DNA from 2 places in the Paenibacillus sp. FSL R5-0744 genome. Region 2 is predicted to be linked to the other one. Evidence: a T-box and tRNA genes for the amino acid it is inferred to sense, from the RefSeq annotation. Region 2 holds a T-box; the other holds one or more tRNA genes.
What was found. A T-box is a leader RNA that pairs with one kind of tRNA and senses whether it is charged. The one in region 2 lies ahead of tyrS (tyrosine--tRNA ligase), so its partner is inferred to be a tRNA-Tyr.
Positions count from the first base shown of each region.

Region 1 (9,372 bases), 2.0 Mb from region 2:
ACAGATTGAGCCGCATGTGGATTTTCACCCACTGAACGAATGCGCAGACCAAGCGGTGTACGGTTTAAGAGATAGTAGACAACAAACACAGCAATAATAGATACATACGTCAAAATGTGATGTCCTGATAGAATAGGCCCCAGCACCGGAATGTCCTTCAGTAAAGGAATCTCTACACTAGGTAGCACTTTACTCGCCAGAGAAGTAGAAGAACCCTTGTCTCCACTCAGCAGATAAAGAATAAACACGGTTCCTCCTGAAGCGAACATATTAATAGCTACACCGCCGAGAATGATATGTGTTTTAAATTTCAGTGTGAAAAAAGCTAATATTCCAGCGATCAGTGTTCCGGACATCACAGCCCCAAGTAAACCTACCCACGCACTATGCGTGTAGCTGCTTACAATGACACCGGCTAACGCCGCGACAAGCATGATGCCTTCCATACCAATGTTGATGATGCCAGCCCTATTAGAGATTAACGCTCCCAATGCGGCGAATAGAATCGGTGTCGTCACTCGAAGAACAGAAAACGCAAAGTCAGTCGTAAAAATTACATCAAACAAGCTATTCACGCTTCCTTCGCCTCCTTCAAGAGCATCCGATTTTTCCAGAACTTCAGAAATTGTTCAGCCGAAATCAGAAGAATGATAATCGCCTGTATAATAGAAATCATCTCTGAAGGTACATCCGATAGACGTGCCATCATGTCGGCTCCGATCCGGATATATGCAAGGAACAATGCAGCGCCGATTACGGATAGCGGATTATTCTTGGCTAACATCGCTACAAGAGCACCATCTAAGCCATAACCTGGTAACGATGTCCATTGGAATCGATTGTACATCCCTAGCACTTCTACGGAACCACCCATTCCCGCGATAAAACCAGCAATCAAGTGAACCAGTATAATAACCTTCGCGGTCTTCATGCCTGAATAACGTGCAAAGTTCCGGTTGATGCCTGTCATTCGCAGCTCATATCCCCATTTAGTCTTGTATAGGAATAAATGCGCTGCAATAATAAGCACGATAACGATAATAAGTCCGGTATGAATACGGGTGCCAGGTACCATTTTACTCAGCAGTGCCGTTTTCTCGAATTTGTAGGATACATTGGCAAATGCTTTTGCATCACGTAAGTGATAGTTCAGTAGATATAAACCTACTCCAAACAAAATATTATTGAACATCAAGGATGTAACGAGCTCATTAGCATTCCATTTGGCTTTGAGGATCCCGGGTATTGCCGAGAGCAACGCACCAACAATAGAACCCGCAGCAATAGCTACGATCGGATGAAGCCACCCGTCCAGCGTTAAATGAATAGCCAACACGGAAGTTACAACACCGGAGAAATAGAAAATCCCTTCAGCTCCCAAATTGAACATATTTGCCCGGAACAACAAGGAAACTGCTAGCCCAGTGAACATGAGCGGAATGGCCATCTCAATCACATTACCGATATGACCTTTACTGGATAGCGGCTCAAATAGGAATATCCCAATCGTCTTCACCGGCTGATTGCTGACCAATGAGATGATCAGAAAAGCAATAGCGAGTGCAATTACGATTACTGCCGATGTTCGAATGTATTCAAAATATTTTACTTTAAACATGATTTACGGCCCTCCTGATTTGCTCCTCGTCCTGTCGATGAATCCCTAGCATATAAAGCCCTAATTCTTCTTCACTAACCTTGGAAGGCTCCTCGAAAAAGGCAACAATCTTTCCTTCATACATCACTAGTAGACTATCGCTGATCTCCAAGATCTCATTTAAGTCTGCTGACACTAGCAAAATAGCGCAATCGTCTGAGCGCAGCTCCAACAGCTTTTGATGTATGAACTGCGCCGCGCCTATATCCACGCCCCGTGTCGGCTGCTCTGCAATAAGCAGTTGCGGTTCTGTAGAACACTCTCTAGCTACGACAACCTTCTGCATGTTACCACCTGATAACATACCTATTGGCTGAGAAGGTCCCGAACAGCGGACTTTAAATTCTTCTACAAGTGATACTGCAAGCTTGGCAATTCGTGATCCATTTAAAAAGGGGCCTTTATTCATAGCTTTTGTACGATACTGAGTGGACAGCAGATTATCCGCTATGCTCGCATCACTGGCTATCCCTTGATGCATCCGATCCTCTGGGATATAGGAAACGCCAAGCTGACGAATATTTAAAATATCCGATTCACGAATATCTTTTCCCTTCACTAGCACAGAGCCTTGGCTTGAGACCCCTCTTAGGCTACCCGTAAGAGCCTCAATGAGCTGTGTCTGCCCGTTTCCTTCTACACCAGCAATCCCGATAATTTGTCCCCCGCGTACCGCAAAGTTGATATCTGATAGCAACGCTTTGCCGTGTGCATCATTTACACCTAGACCTTGCACAATGAGTACCGGCTCGCCAATAGACAGAATCTCCTTGTCATATTTCAACACGACGTCTCTGCCCACCATAAGGCGTGAGATTTCTTGCTCCGTGACATCCTTCGTTTGGAAGACACCTTCACTACGTCCACTACGCATGATCGTAATTCTGTCACAGATCGCTTTAACTTCTTTCAACTTGTGTGAAATAAAAACAATCGTATGACCCTGCTCTCTTAACTGCTTAAGCTCCCGGAACAATTCCTCTGTTTCCTGTGGGGTCAACACTGCGGTCGGCTCATCCAGAACGAGGATTTTTGCACCACGCAGCAGCGCCTTCAGAATTTCAACCTTTTGCTTCATACCAACCGTGAGATCCTCCACTTTTGCTTTTGGATCCACTGCCAGATTGTATTTTTTCGCAGTCTCTTCGGTCATGCGTACAGCTTCTGCATAATTGATGCCAACGCCCTTACGAGGTTCCATGCCCAGCACCATGTTCTCTGCTACCGTAAAAGAAGGGACCAGCATAAAATGCTGGTGAACCATACCAATCCCTCTATCAATGGCATCCTGAGCAGATTGCAGCTTCACTTTTTCACCCTTGATAAAGATTTCACCTTCACTAGGCTCTTCCATGCCGAACATGATCTTCATTAAAGTTGATTTACCAGCGCCGTTCTCGCCCGCAATCGCATGAATTTCTCCCTCACTTAAAGAAAAATGCACGTCTTTATTTGCAACGACACCATTGGGATACACCTTGGTAATTCCCCGCATTTCCAGCAGAGCTTTGTTCATAGGTCTCAACGCCTTTCGACTTGGAGGTCTGCAAAAATATACAGCTGGAATTCTTCTAAAGAAGAATCTCCAACTGTAGGTTTATCACTTTATAGCTACACTTAAGGCTTAACTGCGTTACGAATGGCTTCTACTTCAGAGGTTTCCATTCCCATCGCGTTATCTACTGTAATTTCTTTATTGATCAGCTTTTGCTTCACTTCTTCAACTTTAGCCTGAAGATCGGCAGGGAAGATATTTTTATAGATCTCATTCTCTGCAATGCCTACACCATCATCTACAAAGCTCAACACATCACGTTTACCCATCTCAAGTGTACCGTCTTGTAATCTCTTCACGGCACCCAGAATAGCACTATCAATCTTTTTAATAGAAGAAGTAACGATCAAGTTTGCTTTTTCGCTATCTGTATCGTTAAGCAACATCGCCTGATCGGAGTCTACACCGATAGCATATTTCTTCTTCTCCTTAGCTGCGTCAAAGATTCCAAGACCTGTACCCCCAGCCACGTTAAAAATAACATCCACACCGGAGTTATATTGAATCAGCGAAAGCTCCTTACCTTTAGCCGGGTTAACGAAATCACCAGCATATGATACAGCGACCTTCACATCAGGATCAACATATTGAGCGCCCTGAATGTAGCCTACCAAGAAAGCGTTAATTCCTGGAATGTCCATGCCGCCTACAAAACCGATCACATTCTCAGGATTAGCATTTTCCATATCCGATTGTGTAGCTAGCGCCGCTACAGCACCTGCTAGAAAAGATACTTCATTTGTTGCATAAGACATGTTGTACATATTCTCTGGTGCTTCATCTATATCGGTATCATAGTTAATGAACTTTTTGTCAGGATATAATTCAGCCGTTGCATTAAACATCTCTGTAATTTCCGATCCACCAGAAATAATAACATCCCAGTCCTCAGCTGCGATATCGTTAAACGTAGGCTCCCATTTCGTTTTATCGACACCCATTTCTACAACTTTTGTTTCTGCACCCAGCTCATCCTTAACCTTTTGCAAACCGCTATTCGCAGAGTCAAAGAAAGATTTATCTCCAAGCGTTCCTGGAATCAGAAGTACAACTTTGAGTTTATCCCCTGAACCCGTTGCTCCACCTTCAGCTGCATTAGATCCTGCATTCGCGGAAGATCCATTACTCGACGTATTATTTCCACAGGCTGTGACCATTACCATTACTACTAGTAACAACAAAGAAAGAACTTTCTTTTTCATTTTTCTATTCCCCCTATTTATAGTTGGTTAGTAATTTGAGAGGTTCTCCTTCTTAGTCCGTTGTATATTTCACGATTTAGATGGAAACTCTCATTTTTCATGTAACATTGTCAAAATTTTAACGATTTTAACGAATACACTCAAAAAAAGAGATAAAATTATAATTTTTACGAATAATCCGACTAATTTCCGAACGAGATGGCCAGTCAGGTTGCTAATCTTCGGATTTACTGATACGATCATATCAAATATTAATGAAAATAATTATATGATTTCGGTCATGATTTTGTACGATTCGGCTAAAACATAATTATTGGAGGGTCATCATGGATCGTGTTCTATATATTGTAAATGCAGTACATGAGGTTAATACCTATATTCCACCACACCAGCATGAATGTTATGAACTAGTCTATTATTTAAACGGCTTAGGAACTACCAATGTAGGTTCGCGAAGTTATCATTTTCGTTCTTCTTCATTCGCGCTGATACCACCCAATCATAAACATGACGAGAACCATCGCGAGGATGCTACTATACTATTTGTAGGCTTCCATTCAAATCACCCAAATATGGAGAATTTGCAAGGCGTATATGAAGATGATAAAGACCATACTGTTCTACAGATCTTGCTTCGAATGAAAGCAGAGTTTACGCGCAAACAAGATGGATTCTCTGAACTATTGAACCTGCAAATGAGCGAAATCACTGTTCATCTGATACGGCTTCTTAGCGCCTCTGGGTTTCAATCACCAACGGAAGACAGAGTCCAATATGTTCTAAACTATATGAATGAGCATTACCGCCATAAGCTATCGGTCGCAACACTTTCTGAGATGTCTGGATACAGCTATGATCGTTTCCGCCATTTATTTAAAGAACGATTCGGTTCTTCACCTCTGCGCTATCTACTATTGAAACGTCTGGATTATGCAAAGTCTCTCTTGCAACATACCCAAATGCATATCTCTGAAGTATCAGCTGCTGCTGGGTTTGTGAATGACGCCCAATTCTGCAATATGTTTAAACGTGAAATTGGTCTCACCCCACGAGCATTCCGACTAAGCAGTCAATAAAACAACACTCCACACAAAAAGGCCGTTGATTAGAGACGCCTCTAATTCAACGGCTTAAGAATAAAAGCTCAAAAACAAAGAAAAAAGGTTTGTAAAGTTGCTTATACAAGCGACTTTACAAACCTTTTTGATATACCGGCGAGAGGACTCGAACCTCCACGGTTTCCCTCTCGATTTTGAGTCGAGCGCGTCTGCCATTCCGCCACGCCGGCACATATGAACTTAATGGAGGCGCCACCCAGATTTGAACTGGGGATAAAGCTTTTGCAGAGCTTTGCCTTACCACTTGGCTATGGCGCCATATGAAAACTTTGGAGCGGACGACGGGAATCGAACCCGCGACCCTCGCCTTGGCAAGGCGATGCTCTACCGCTGAGCCACGTCCGCATAAAATGGCTGGGGATATAGGATTTGAACCTATGCGTGACGGAGTCAAAGTCCGTTGCCTTACCGCTTGGCTAATCCCCAATAACATTTTAAAATAAAAGGGGCGACTGATGGGTCTCGAACCCACGAATGCCGGAACCACAATCCGGTGCGTTAACCACTTCGCCACAATCGCCATATTAAACTAATATTATTGCTGTTCTTCTTAAAGTAAATGGGGCGACCGATGGGACTTGAACCCACGAATGCCGGATCCACAAACCGGTGCGTTAACCCCTTCGCCACGACCGCCATATTAAACTTTAGAGAAAGACTTTAGATAAAGATTGGCAGGGGCAGCAGGAATTGAACCCACACCAACGGTTTTGGAGACCGTTGTTCTACCTTTAAACTATGCCCCTAAAAAAAATGGTGGGGGATGATGGATTCGAACCACCGAACACGTACGTGAGCAGATTTACAGTCTGATGCGTTTGGCCACTTCGCTAATCCCCCAAAGATGGTGCCGGCGAGAGGACTTGAACCCCCAACCTACTGATTACAAGTCAGTTGCTCTACCAATTGAGCTACACCGGCATATTAAGTTGTATACTATATGGTGGCTCGAGACGGATTCGAACCGCCGACACGAGGATTTTCAGTCCTCTGCTCTACCGACTGAGCTATCGAGCCAAGAAAATGGCGGAACCGACGAGATTCGAACTCGCGATCTCCTGCGTGACAGGCAGGCATGTTAGGCCAACTACACCACGGTTCCAAAAGATATAATTACTTGATGAAAATTGGTTGCGGGGGCAGGATTTGAACCTGCGGCCTTCGGGTTATGAGCCCGACGAGCTACCGGGCTGCTCCACCCCGCGTCGTTCTTAAATGAATATGGTGGAGGCTGAGGGGATCGAACCCCCGACCCTCTGCTTGTAAGGCAGATGCTCTCCCAGCTGAGCTAAGCCTCCGTAAACAACAATTGTTATTGTACCAAAGTCCACTATGTAAAATCAAGTGAAAATTTGGTGACCCGTATGGGATTCGAACCCATGTTACCTCCGTGAAAGGGAGGTGTCTTAACCCCTTGACCAACGGGCCATACTAAGTAAAATTTGTGGCGGAGAGAGAGGGATTCGAACCCTCGAGACGCTTGTGGCGCCTACACGATTTCCAATCGTGCTCCTTCGGCCAAACTCGGACACCTCTCCATATGGCTCCCCGAACAGGACTCGAACCTGTGACAACTCGATTAACAGTCGAGTGCTCTACCAACTGAGCTATCAGGGAATATTCATACCAGGCTTGATGCCTGAAAACTGAATCCGAATTGAATTTGCATTTTAAGTATAGGATAAGCCCTCGACCGATTAGTATTGGTCAGCTCCATGCATTACTGCACTTCCACCTCCAACCTATCTACCTCGTCGTCTTCAAGGGGTCTTACTAATTGGGAAATCTCATCTTGAGGGGGGCTTCACGCTTAGATGCTTTCAGCGCTTATCCCGTCCGTACGTAGCTACCCAGCCATGCTTCTGGCGAAACAACTGGTGCACCAGCGGTACGTCCATCCCGGTCCTCTCGTACTAAGGACAGCTCCTCTCAAATTTCCTGCGCCCACGACAGATAGGGACCGAACTGTCTCACGACGTTCTGAACCCAGCTCGCGTACCGCTTTAATGGGCGAACAGCCCAACCCTTGGGACCTACTTCAGCCCCAGGATGCGATGAGCCGACATCGAGGTGCCAAACCTCCCCGTCGATGTGGACTCTTGGGGGAGATAAGCCTGTTATCCCCAGGGTAGCTTTTATCCGTTGAGCGATGGCCCTTCCATGCGGTACCACCGGATCACTAAGTCCGACTTTCGTCCCTGCTCGACTTGTAGGTCTCGCAGTCAAGCTCCCTTATGCCTTTGCACTCTTCGAATGATTTCCAACCATTCTGAGGGAACCTTGGAACGCCTCCGTTACTCTTTAGGAGGCGACCGCCCCAGTCAAACTGCCCGCCTGACACGGTCCCCGTACCCGGTTAGGGTACTAGGTTAGAACCTAGATACGATCAGGGTGGTATCCCAACGGCGCCTCCACCGAAGCTTGCGCTCCGATTTCTACGGCTCCCACCTATCCTGTACAGATCGTACCCAAATTCAATATCAAGCTGCAGTAAAGCTCCATGGGGTCTTTCCGTCTTGTCGCGGGTAACCTGCATCTTCACAGGTATTAAAATTTCACCGGATCTCTCGTTGAGACAGCGCCCAAGTCGTTACGCCATTCGTGCGGGTCAGAATTTACCTGACAAGGAATTTCGCTACCTTAGGACCGTTATAGTTACGGCCGCCGTTTACTGGGGCTTCGGTTCATAGCTTCGGGTTACCCCTAACCACTCCCCTTAACCTTCCAGCACCGGGCAGGCGTCAGCCCGTATACTTCGCCTTGCGGCTTCGCACAGACCTGTGTTTTTGCTAAACAGTCGCTTGGGCCTTTTCACTGCGGCCCCCTCGTGCTATTCACACTACCGGGGCACCCCTTCTCCCGAAGTTACGGGGTCATTTTGCCGAGTTCCTTAACGAGAGTTCTTCCGCGCGCCTTAGAATTCTCTTCTCGCCTACCTGTGTCGGTTTGCGGTACGGGCACCTTCTCCTGGCTAGAGGCTTTTCTTGGCAGTGTGAGATCATGACCTTCGCTACTGTAATTTTCGCTCCCCATCACAGCCCAGCCTTAATGATGTGCGGATTTGCCTACACATCAGCCTCACTGCTTAGACGGACATATCCATCAGTCCGCGTCACTACCCTCCTGCGTCACCCCATCGCTCATAGCGGATTACGGTGGTACAGTAATTTCAAACTGTTGTCCTTCGACTACGCCTTTCGGCCTCGCCTTAGGTCCCGACTTACCCTGAGCGGACGAGCCTTCCTCAGGAAACCTTGGGCTTTCGGCGGATCAGATTCTCACTGATCTTTTCGTTACTCATACCGGCATTCTCACTTGTATGCTGTCCAGCGCTCCTTACGGTACACCTTCAACCCACATACAACGCTCCCCTACCCCAGATACATACGTATCTAGCCATAGCTTCGGTGGTGTGTTTAGCCCCGTTACATTTTCGGCGCAGAGTCACTCGACCAGTGAGCTATTACGCACTCTTTCAATGGTGGCTGCTTCTAAGCCAACATCCTGGTTGTCTGTGCAACTCCACATCCTTTCCCACTTAACACACACTTGGGGACCTTAGCTGATGGTCTGGGCTGTTTCCCTTTTGACAATGGATCTTAGCACTCACTGTCTGACTCCCGGCAATAAGTATATGGCATTCGGAGTTTGACTGAGCTTGGTAATCCTTGCGGACCCCGCACCCAATCAGTGCTCTACCTCCACTACTCTTATACCGAGGCTAGCCCTAAAGCTATTTCGGGGAGAACCAGCTATCTCCGAGTTCGATTGGAATTTCTCCGCTACCCCCACCTCATCCCCGCATTTTTCAACATGCGTGGGTTCGGGCCTCCAGTGCGT
Region 1 covers NZ_CP150228.1:5,924,490-5,933,861, forward strand. Annotated here, with positions in the region: gene MKY19_RS26085 (ABC transporter permease) at 1-575, opposite strand, end outside; gene MKY19_RS26090 (ABC transporter permease) at 572-1,618, opposite strand; gene MKY19_RS26095 (ABC transporter ATP-binding protein) at 1,611-3,173, opposite strand; gene MKY19_RS26100 (BMP family ABC transporter substrate-binding protein) at 3,275-4,414, opposite strand; gene MKY19_RS26105 (AraC family transcriptional regulator) at 4,741-5,490, shown strand; tRNA gene MKY19_RS26110 (tRNA-Leu) at 5,624-5,702, opposite strand; tRNA gene MKY19_RS26115 (tRNA-Cys) at 5,717-5,790, opposite strand; tRNA gene MKY19_RS26120 (tRNA-Gly) at 5,803-5,877, opposite strand; tRNA gene MKY19_RS26125 (tRNA-Gln) at 5,884-5,958, opposite strand; tRNA gene MKY19_RS26130 (tRNA-His) at 5,980-6,052, opposite strand; tRNA gene MKY19_RS26135 (tRNA-His) at 6,093-6,168, opposite strand; tRNA gene MKY19_RS26140 (tRNA-Trp) at 6,205-6,278, opposite strand; tRNA gene MKY19_RS26145 (tRNA-Tyr) at 6,287-6,372, opposite strand; tRNA gene MKY19_RS26150 (tRNA-Thr) at 6,378-6,453, opposite strand; tRNA gene MKY19_RS26155 (tRNA-Phe) at 6,474-6,549, opposite strand; tRNA gene MKY19_RS26160 (tRNA-Asp) at 6,557-6,634, opposite strand; tRNA gene MKY19_RS26165 (tRNA-Met) at 6,661-6,737, opposite strand; tRNA gene MKY19_RS26170 (tRNA-Val) at 6,755-6,830, opposite strand; tRNA gene MKY19_RS26175 (tRNA-Glu) at 6,886-6,960, opposite strand; tRNA gene MKY19_RS26180 (tRNA-Ser) at 6,978-7,070, opposite strand; tRNA gene MKY19_RS26185 (tRNA-Asn) at 7,074-7,149, opposite strand; rRNA gene MKY19_RS26190 (23S ribosomal RNA) at 7,210-9,372, opposite strand, start outside.
Region 1: it encodes a tRNA-Tyr, which carries the amino acid that the T-box ahead of tyrS (tyrosine--tRNA ligase) is inferred to sense. The anticodon was not compared.

Region 2 (9,372 bases):
AATGAACCGACCTGAACATTTCTGAAATCATCCTCCTCCTGCAACCACAGGCTTCGCAGCTCGTCAAACCTTCGCTCATATTCGCTTTGATCCCGAATCCGAATCACCTTGCCTAGCGGGAATAACTTGAAGAAGTCATCTCCGTCTCGCACCTTTGCGTTAATATTAAACAGATAATGTACGCCTTCCATTTTGGAGATCACATTAAAAGGCTCGTTAGGACGGTGGATCATCACGTCTCCGGCAGAAGCAACATATTCTCCCTCGGAGGATGTCGTCAATAACTCACCTTTTTGGATATAAGAGACGGTATAACAAGACTGGACGTAATCGAATAAGACCCGCTTCTGATATTGAATTTTTATAACGTCCAGCACGGTGATATCAAACTGACTATGAATGATAGAGGACAAAGAAGTTCCTCCTTCTAATGTAGTAGTCTTTATGTATTCTCAACCGGTATAATCCGCCGCACATCGAAAGCCAATATTTCCTGCAGAGCTGTCTGGTGTATTTTTGCTCCTGGCCGCCACCCGATAACGGTTACAATAAGATTTATGGCACAAATACGATCCTCCGCGCATCGACCTTGCTACACCACGTACCAGGCCTCTCGGATTCACTGATTCGGAAGTTAAATGATAAGCCTTAGTAAACCAATCCTCGCACCATTCCCACACGTTTCCTGACATATTATAAAGACCATATCCGTTAGGGAGATAGGATTTCACAGGTGCCGTACCTGCATAACCGTCGCTGGCATGATTTTTATCAGGGAACTTTCCTTGCCAAATATTGCAGCGATGCTCACCGCCCGGTTTTAATTCGTCCCCCCAAGGATATCGTTTCTGAACTAGACCCCCTCGTGCGGCATACTCCCACTCTGCTTCCGTAGGCAGACGTTTGCCGGCCCAGCTGCAATATGCATCAGCATCATGCCAAGATATGTGGATCACCGGATGATCAAGGCGTTCGTCAATATGAGAATCCTGACCTTCCGGATGACACCAATTCGCGCCCTCTACTACCCACCACCAGGGAGTTTGAGTAGCTACTTGGATCACCTTTTTCCCTGTCTCCATGGAAACAAAAGAATGAAACACATAAGACCAACCGAAACGCTCCGCATCTGTAACGTAGTTTGTTTCCTTGATAAAAGCAGCAAACTGCTTATTCGTAACTGCCGTTGCATCAATCAAAAAGGGAGATAAGGTAACATTCCTAGCGGGACCTTCTCCGTCTGCGGGGAACCCTTCTTTGTCATCCGTCCCCATAAGAAAAGTGCCTCCAGGAATAAGGATCATGTCCGAGAAATCTTTATCCCCTTCTGGTCTTTGGATAGTTGTGTTCTCCTTACAAACATCGATGGAACCTTGTTTCTCGACTTGATTTCGACTAGCTGAACAGCAAGCCCGTATATTCTCTGACATGTACTTACCTCCAATCTGGGATCGTCCCGGCTCTGTCTAAAAAAAGGCTACACCAAGAATGCCCGAGGCAACGATAATGGTGAGTGGATGCAGCTTATATTTCATTAAACCATAAAGTGCAGCGAATACAATGATCAACGTGCCAATGGTCTGCCAACTAATGAAAGCGTGTTCCATGCTATTTAATCCAAATCGAATCGCAGCATAGGCAATCAAGCCTGTAATCACTGGTCGCAAACCATAAAATAACGTTTTAATCCATTGACTGTCCCTCACCCGATAAAAAAAGATGGAAATAACAATGATGATGATTAATGAAGGCAGAACCATGCCTAATGTGGACACAATCGCTCCTTCTATTCCGGCTACACGATATCCAATCAAGGTTGCACTGTTCGTTGCAACAGGGCCCGGTGACATCCCTGCGATGGAAACTACCTCTTGAAATTCCCTTTCAGATAACCAACCACCAGCCATAGCTTCATGCTGAATCATCGGAATGATGGCGTACCCTCCTCCAAAGGAGAGCAGTCCAATTTTTATAAAGATAAAAAATAAATTCCAAATCACATCGCTTCCCCCTAGATGTAATACTCCGGATAGTTCGATTCTTCATCAGAAGCTTTCAAGGAATCCTTCTCTGTCCGAACTTGGAGCCCTAAGAGCTGTTTGATTGGCATATATACAAAACCGATAATCAATCCAACTGCGATCACGTAAATGGGATTGATTCCGGAAACTAATAAAACAATCGGTATAAGCAACGCCGTAACAGCCGTAGTCTTGTCAAATATAGCGTTCTTGGCCATTCGATATGCTGCTACTAGGATCAAGGCAATAACAGCACCATGAATCCCCTTCATGGCGGCAATAACTTTTGCTTGGTCGGCCAGTTGTGAGTAAACGGCGCTAAGCAAACAAACAATGATAAAGGTTGGAATCGTAATCCCAGCGATTGCAGCAATCGCACCCTTCACTCCAGCAAGACGATAACCAATAAATGCCGCCGCATTTACACCTACCCCACCTGGTGCTGCGCCAGCTAAAGATAGAATTTCATCCATCTCCTCTTCAGCTAGCCATTTCCGTTTAGTGGAAATTTCCCGTTCGATCATAGGGATCATCGCATAACCTCCCCCGAAAGTTACGGGACCGATTCGAACAAATACCCAAAACAACTGGAACAATAGACTTATCCTTAGGTCTGTATTCGTCGTCGCATTTGTTTTCATAGTTGTTCTCATGGATTCCACCCTTATATTTTCTGTCGTAATTTCATTATATCACTTTTTCCCAAAATGGAATTAAGTTTTTTGAACGGTAAAATACAATCTATGGTTTATGCGTTATACTATATTAATGTTAATAAATACAAACTTTATAAAAAACGATCTTACTAGTTCATCCTATATATAGCTTGGAGGTTTATCGTGGAAAAGCGCTCGACACACATTCCATCCCCAAAGAAACTCCTATACGACCGAATCGCCGAACAAGGCACAGTTTCCAAGTTAGATCTTCTACAAACATTTTCACTTACCAAAAGCACAATGACCCGAATATTAGATGAAATGACGGAAGAAGGCTTGCTGATAGAATGCGGATTCGGGGAATCTAGCGGAGGCAGAAGACCTATTTTATACCAGATCAATCCTTCCTATGGCTACATCATCGGTTTAGAGATTTCCAGGCTGTATTCTTCCCTTGGTTTATTTGATATGCAAATGAACCCAAAATCAATTGTTCACTGGCGAATGGATCAGGCATTCACACCTGAAAGATTTATGGATCACATAAGTAATCAAATACGCGCTTTCCTTAGAGACCATCAGCTGAAGGACAGTCAAATTATCGGGATAGGAATAGGAGCCGTGGGACCGCTTGACCGGGAAAATGGTTTAATCTTAAAACCGCTACACTTCCCTTCTTCTGGCTGGAACAATCTCCCTATTTGCAAACTGGTGGAGGAACGAACGGGCTTCAAAGCTTTACTCGACAACGGTGCCAATTCCGCACTCCTTGGAGAACGCTGGTCCATCCGTCACGCTAACATTCAACATATGCTCTATGTTCATGCTGGAGCAGGACTCCGCTATGCGATGATGTCGCATGGTAGTATTGTTCATGGCACGATGGATATGGAAGATGCCATTGGTCAAATGATTATCCAGACAGATGGACCCCGATTAAATAATGAAGGGAACTACGGAGCTCTGGAAGCATTCGTATCTGTGCAGGCGCTAGAACAAAGTGCGCGCTCAGAGGCGAAAATAGACAACGATCTGATCTTCCAAAGATATAAAGTGGCGCCTGAGAAACTAACTTATGATGTATTGGTACAAGCCTTTAGAGACGGTAATCCACATGCGCGTGAATTATTTACTCAAGCCGCCATTCACTTCGGTATTGGCCTCGCCAACGTTATCAACCTGTTTCATCCTGGGACCATCATTCTAGGTGGTGCGCTCATCCACTCTCACGAGTTGTTTTTCCAAACGGCGGTTGAAGTGGCACAGCGAAACACTTACCGTTATCCTGAATACCAACCTCACTTCTCCCTAGGTACATTAAAAGAAGAAGCTGTGGTGACTGGTGCGGCTATTATGGTGAGAAATCAAATGGTTCTTTAACATAATAAAAAGGTTGTCCCACAACCATTTGCATGATTGTTGGGACAGCCTTTTTTTAATTTGAGCTATAGTGGTTGACAGCAACTCTTAAATTTTTTCCCGCTTCCGCAGAGACATGGATCATTTCTACCTGGAAGTGGTTTGGCACTTTTCCTGAACTCCAGCATCTGCTCCGATTTAAGTCGGTTTGCTAGCAGTATCATCCGTTCATAGGCATATGAGTAGAACATTTTATAACTACGGCAGAAATAATCAACCTCAGTACGATCATGAACATCAAGCCAATTCCGGTTGCGCGGACATCCCCCATTGCAAAAGCTAAGGTACTCACACTTATAGCATGATTCATTCATATTGGGCTTCATTAACAAAAAATCATCATATACTGGGCTGGTTAGCAGTGTTTCCAGGTCAGTTTGGCCGATATTTCCTAGCCTATGCTCTTCATCAATAAAGAAATCGCAAGGGTAGGCATCCCCGTTCGTTTCAAGCACCATCATCTTCGGGCAGCATGAGTTGTGAACGCATAACTCTGCCTCACGATGCATGAATACAAGAAGCATATTCTCAAAAATTCGAATGGGAAGCTCTGGATACCCACCGTTGTACCAAAGGTCAAATGTACGGCATAAAAAGACTCCGTATTGTTCAGGTGTAATTCGGAAACGTCCCGCTACATCGCTTTTCTGAGAAACAAAATCCATGCAGGGGATAAACTGAATATTCGGAAAGGTATGTTCTAGATAAAATGCCATCAACTCATCTGGTTTCGTCACGTTATCTTCATGAATCACCGACAGAATACTATAGTCCACACCCTCGTTCTGTAGATGGCGAATCCCACGCATAACGAGATCGTAACTACCTTTCCCTGAACCCGTTATACGATGTGCATCATGAATGGGCTCAGGACCGTCCACACTAATCCCAACCAAAAAGTTGTACCGTTTAAAAAATTTCGCCCATTTCTCATGAATTAGCGTTCCGTTGGTCTGCAGCGCATTACTGATCATCGTATGAGGCGGAGCGTACTTAGCTTGGAATGAAATCACTTGTTCAAAATACGAAAGTCCGGCCAATAATGGCTCCCCACCCTGCCAAGAGAAAGTCGCTATACCAGATGATCTTTTCATGTACTGAGCGATAAACCGCTCCAGAAGAACCGTATCCATCACTCGGATCGGATGATGAGGATGTCCCCCGGCAGTACTGTAATAGCAATAATCACAGGCTAGATTACAATCCTCTGAGACGGTTTTCCACATGACATGAAGAGTCTCAGGCCTCGAGGTCTGTATGCAAGTTGTCATACGATTCTGCCCCTCCTATATAAATACAACCTTTATGAAACCTATTTCCTATTTCTTCAATTAAATCATAGGTATGTGCATCAACGATGAGTAAAACATCATAGTTAATCGAATTTCTGGAGATAAAAAAATACACTCCCCATTGTCTGTTAAAACAATGGGGAGTGTATTTTCTTTGAAGATAAATAGAGCATTACCAGACACTTTTTTTTAATTACGGACGTATTCCTTATTCGCTGTTTCCAACATTGATTTCCAATCCGCAAATTTAGTCTCTCTAACTACATGACGATCAAAAAGTTCATCAGGTATGTCAGCAACATCTTCTTCTGTCTTTACTTGAAAGTTTCCTTTGGTTACAAACTCATCGAAACTTTTGTAATTGGAATACTTACTCATAAACGCTTCATTAAACAATTTCTCGAAAGAGATGTGATTGGGATCTTCTTGATACGTTTTCTGTCCTTGTAACTCATTCATCAATTCTTCCATGGTCATTGGTTTTTGTCTTCTCAAATTACCACTCCTAATTTTCTGTTATAGTTGTAGAATATCATGTTAATCCATAAATCACACGAATCCTAAGCTTACCATAATTTTCGCTATTTCACCTTTCAAATTTCACTTAATATGCAAATGATCCGCCTCTATACTTAAAATACAACAAAAAACCTCCCTTATTCATAAGGAAGGCTCTTATTTTTAGGACAATTTCACCAAGCTGTAGTTTTTCTTACCCTTACGGATAATGATAAACCGGCCGCCGATAGCTTCGCTAGCTGTAACTTCCAGTGCTACGTCGCTAACTTTCTCACCATTCATGGAGATTGCTCCTTTGGTGATATCCTCACGTGCTTGACGCTTAGACGGCTCGATACCGAGATCAACCAACCACTCTACGATATTTTTAGATTCCAGTGTAGTTTCGTAGGTCGGCATTTCCTTGAAGCCTTGCTCGATCTCATCAGCAGTTAGGGATTTGATATCTCCACTGAACAGAGCAGCAGTAATACGTTTAGCCTGCTCCAGCAATTCTTCACCATGCACGAATCTGGTCATTTCTTCAGCAAGTGTTTTTTGTGCTTCGCGTTTATGCGGTTCAGTCTGTACTTTTTCCGCAAGTGCATCAATTTGCTCTTTAGATAGGAATGTAAAGTACTTCAAGTATTTCACAACATCACGGTCATCGGTGTTTGCCCAGAACTGGTAGAACTCAAACGCAGTCGTTTTGTTCGGATCCAGCCAAATTGCTCCTCCAGCTGATTTACCGAATTTCGTACCATCGGCTTTCAGCATAAGCGGGATCGTAAGTCCGAATGCCTTTGCTTCAGGACCTTCTTTTCTACGGATCAGATCCAGACCGCTTGTAATGTTGCCCCATTGATCGGAGCCACCAATTTGAAGCTGCACATCTTCATGCTGGTACAGATGCAGGTAATCTAGGGATTGCAGGATTTGGTAGGAGAATTCTGTAAAGGAAATTCCGCTGTCCAATCTGCTCGCTACAACATCTTTGGCAAGCATCGAATTGATGCTGAAGTTCTTACCATAGTCACGCAAAAATTCGATCACATTGATTTTATGCGTCCAATCGTAGTTATTCACCATACGAATTTGATTGTCGCCATCAGTAACGAACAGTTTTTTCATTTGTGCGGTAAGGGCATCTACGTTAGCTTGGATTTGCTCCAGCGTCTGCAATGAACGCTCGGATTGACGTCCACTTGGATCACCGATCGTACCCGTAGCACCGCCAATTAGCATAACCGGACGATGTCCTGCAAGCTGGAATCTTTTGAGTACCATGAACGGAATCAAGTGACCAATATGCATACTGTCACCCGTCGGGTCTACACCGCAGTACACCGAAACGGATTTCTGGTTGGTCAATTCTCTAAGCCCTTCGGCATCGGTTTGTTGATTGATGGCATCGCGCCATTCTAGTTCATCGATAATATTCATTGCCTAACACCCCTTAAATTAGTAGATATCCTATAACGAATCATCAGTCCGCCAAGCGAATATAAGGATAGTTGATGAAGAGAAACTTATAAATCCTTATATTTAAAAACAAAAAAATCGTCCCCTTGTCTATTGTAGACATAGGGACGATTGAATAACCGTGTTACCACCCAGATTGCACCAATGAAACGCTAATGCTAAAACACAGCATTGATGCCACTCGTGACGAGATATCGTTCGCCATTCCGCTCGGTGTTAGCCGAGATACTCCAAAGTGTAATTCGTACTCTTAGTGTGTACCGGGTTTCATCAACCCCCGGCTTTCTGAAACAGGGACTAAGCTACTACTGGGCTTCTTCAACGTATATCGTATATAAGATTACAGCCAGTATAGTGAAATAATTCTTCAATGTCAACATCTTAAGCTGAGAATGCCGAGACACACTCCTGCTGTGACGCACTACTAGGCATTGCCTATTTTTTTCTGTTACAATTACAAAAAAAGAGGTGAACGACTCCGTATGCTTGATCCAATCGATAATCATATTTTAGAACGCCTAACTCAAAACAGCAGAATTTCCTACACCGATCTAGCTAAAGAAGTTAATTTATCAAGTGTCGCGGTTAAAGATCGTATTGATCGGCTCGTCAATCAAGGAATTATTGAACAATTCTCAATCGTCATCAACGCAGAAAAATTAGGAAAGAAAATTTCGGCGTATCTAGAGCTTGAAGTGGAGCCTGCCCATTTAAATCATATTGTTAGAGTCCTAAAAGAAAATGAATGCGTAGCCGTACTTTATGAAATGACAGGGCCGTGCATTCTTCACATTCACATTCTAGTTGAGAACCTTGAAGAGATGGAACGGTTTATGCATGAATCCATCTACTGTCTGGATGGTCTAGTCCGTGTAGAAAACCAAATCTTATTAAAACGCCACAAAAATCAGGATGGTCTAAATATATAAAAAAAAGAACCGACTTTAAGACGGTTCTTCGCTGGTTTGGATCTTATTATGTTTATGAAATGATTGCTAATTCGACCTACTCTGTTTTAGATAACTTAGCTTTATAAAATTTCGCGAAATATTCGCTGACCTGAACCTTCTCTTTTACAACTTCTATTGGAGCAACGAGCTTAACGATCTCTCCATTGTACATTCCTCTCGTCGCCCCGACTTTCATCTCTAGAACATTATTATTGTAGCTTATAGTTACTGTCTGAGTAGTCGGCTTCCAGCTCACCTTCGCACCAAAGCTTTCAAAGCTGCTACGTAATCCCACTGCCTTGCGCTCCGAATCACCGAATTGGCCTTTATCGATCAAAGCATGCACACCCCAGTTTCCATCCACCACCTGTGTAATTCCAAAATCCGCGGACACAGACATCAGTGAGTACGCTTCATCCTCGCTCAATTCCATTCCAGCCATTAAAAAATCTTTTGTTTTATGAGCGGCATCCTTCATTGCTTTGTCGATGGACGAGTTTTTGAAAATATCCGTCTGAGCACTAGCCCCCAGCTCCTCCAAATAATTGGCGTAGCTGAAGCCATGCACAACCCATTCGTATTCATTTTCAAGTAATGGGAAACTTAACCCACTCAGTTTTTGGTTAAGCGTTCCTTTTTTATGAAGAATGACTTGTATATCACCAGTAACTGATGTCTCGATCGCAGTTCCGTTAATCTCGGAATCCCCTTGGCCGGCATGCGGGTCACCAATTGACAGTAGTGCACCCGGTACGGATACAGGATAATACATCGTTGCACCTTCAGTAATCCGCCAATCATCAACGTTGCCACCATTGTATGAAGGAGGTACTGAATCTACAATATCCGCTTCTTTAGGCGCCACACCCATCGTGCCGAAGTGGAGACGTACTGGAATCTTTATACCTTTCAATACATCAAAGTTCTTATCAATCGTATTATGGTCTACAATTACACCTGGGTAGTCGATTGTCGGGTGCACTTGACCATCCGGATCGGTTTGCACTGTCCATTTGTAGTTATAAACAGCTGTTGCATAATCCGTCCCACC
Region 2 covers NZ_CP150228.1:3,950,272-3,959,643, forward strand. Annotated here, with positions in the region: gene MKY19_RS17310 (AraC family transcriptional regulator) at 1-413, opposite strand, end outside; gene MKY19_RS17315 (formylglycine-generating enzyme family protein) at 453-1,430, opposite strand; gene MKY19_RS17320 (chromate transporter) at 1,467-2,000, opposite strand; gene MKY19_RS17325 (chromate transporter) at 2,012-2,674, opposite strand; gene MKY19_RS17330 (ROK family protein) at 2,861-4,060, shown strand; gene MKY19_RS17335 (anaerobic sulfatase maturase) at 4,126-5,370, opposite strand; gene MKY19_RS17340 (hypothetical protein) at 5,581-5,868, opposite strand; gene tyrS (tyrosine--tRNA ligase) at 6,073-7,332, opposite strand; T-box leader at 7,472-7,702, opposite strand; gene MKY19_RS17350 (Lrp/AsnC family transcriptional regulator) at 7,854-8,300, shown strand; gene MKY19_RS17355 (acetamidase/formamidase family protein) at 8,377-9,372, opposite strand, start outside.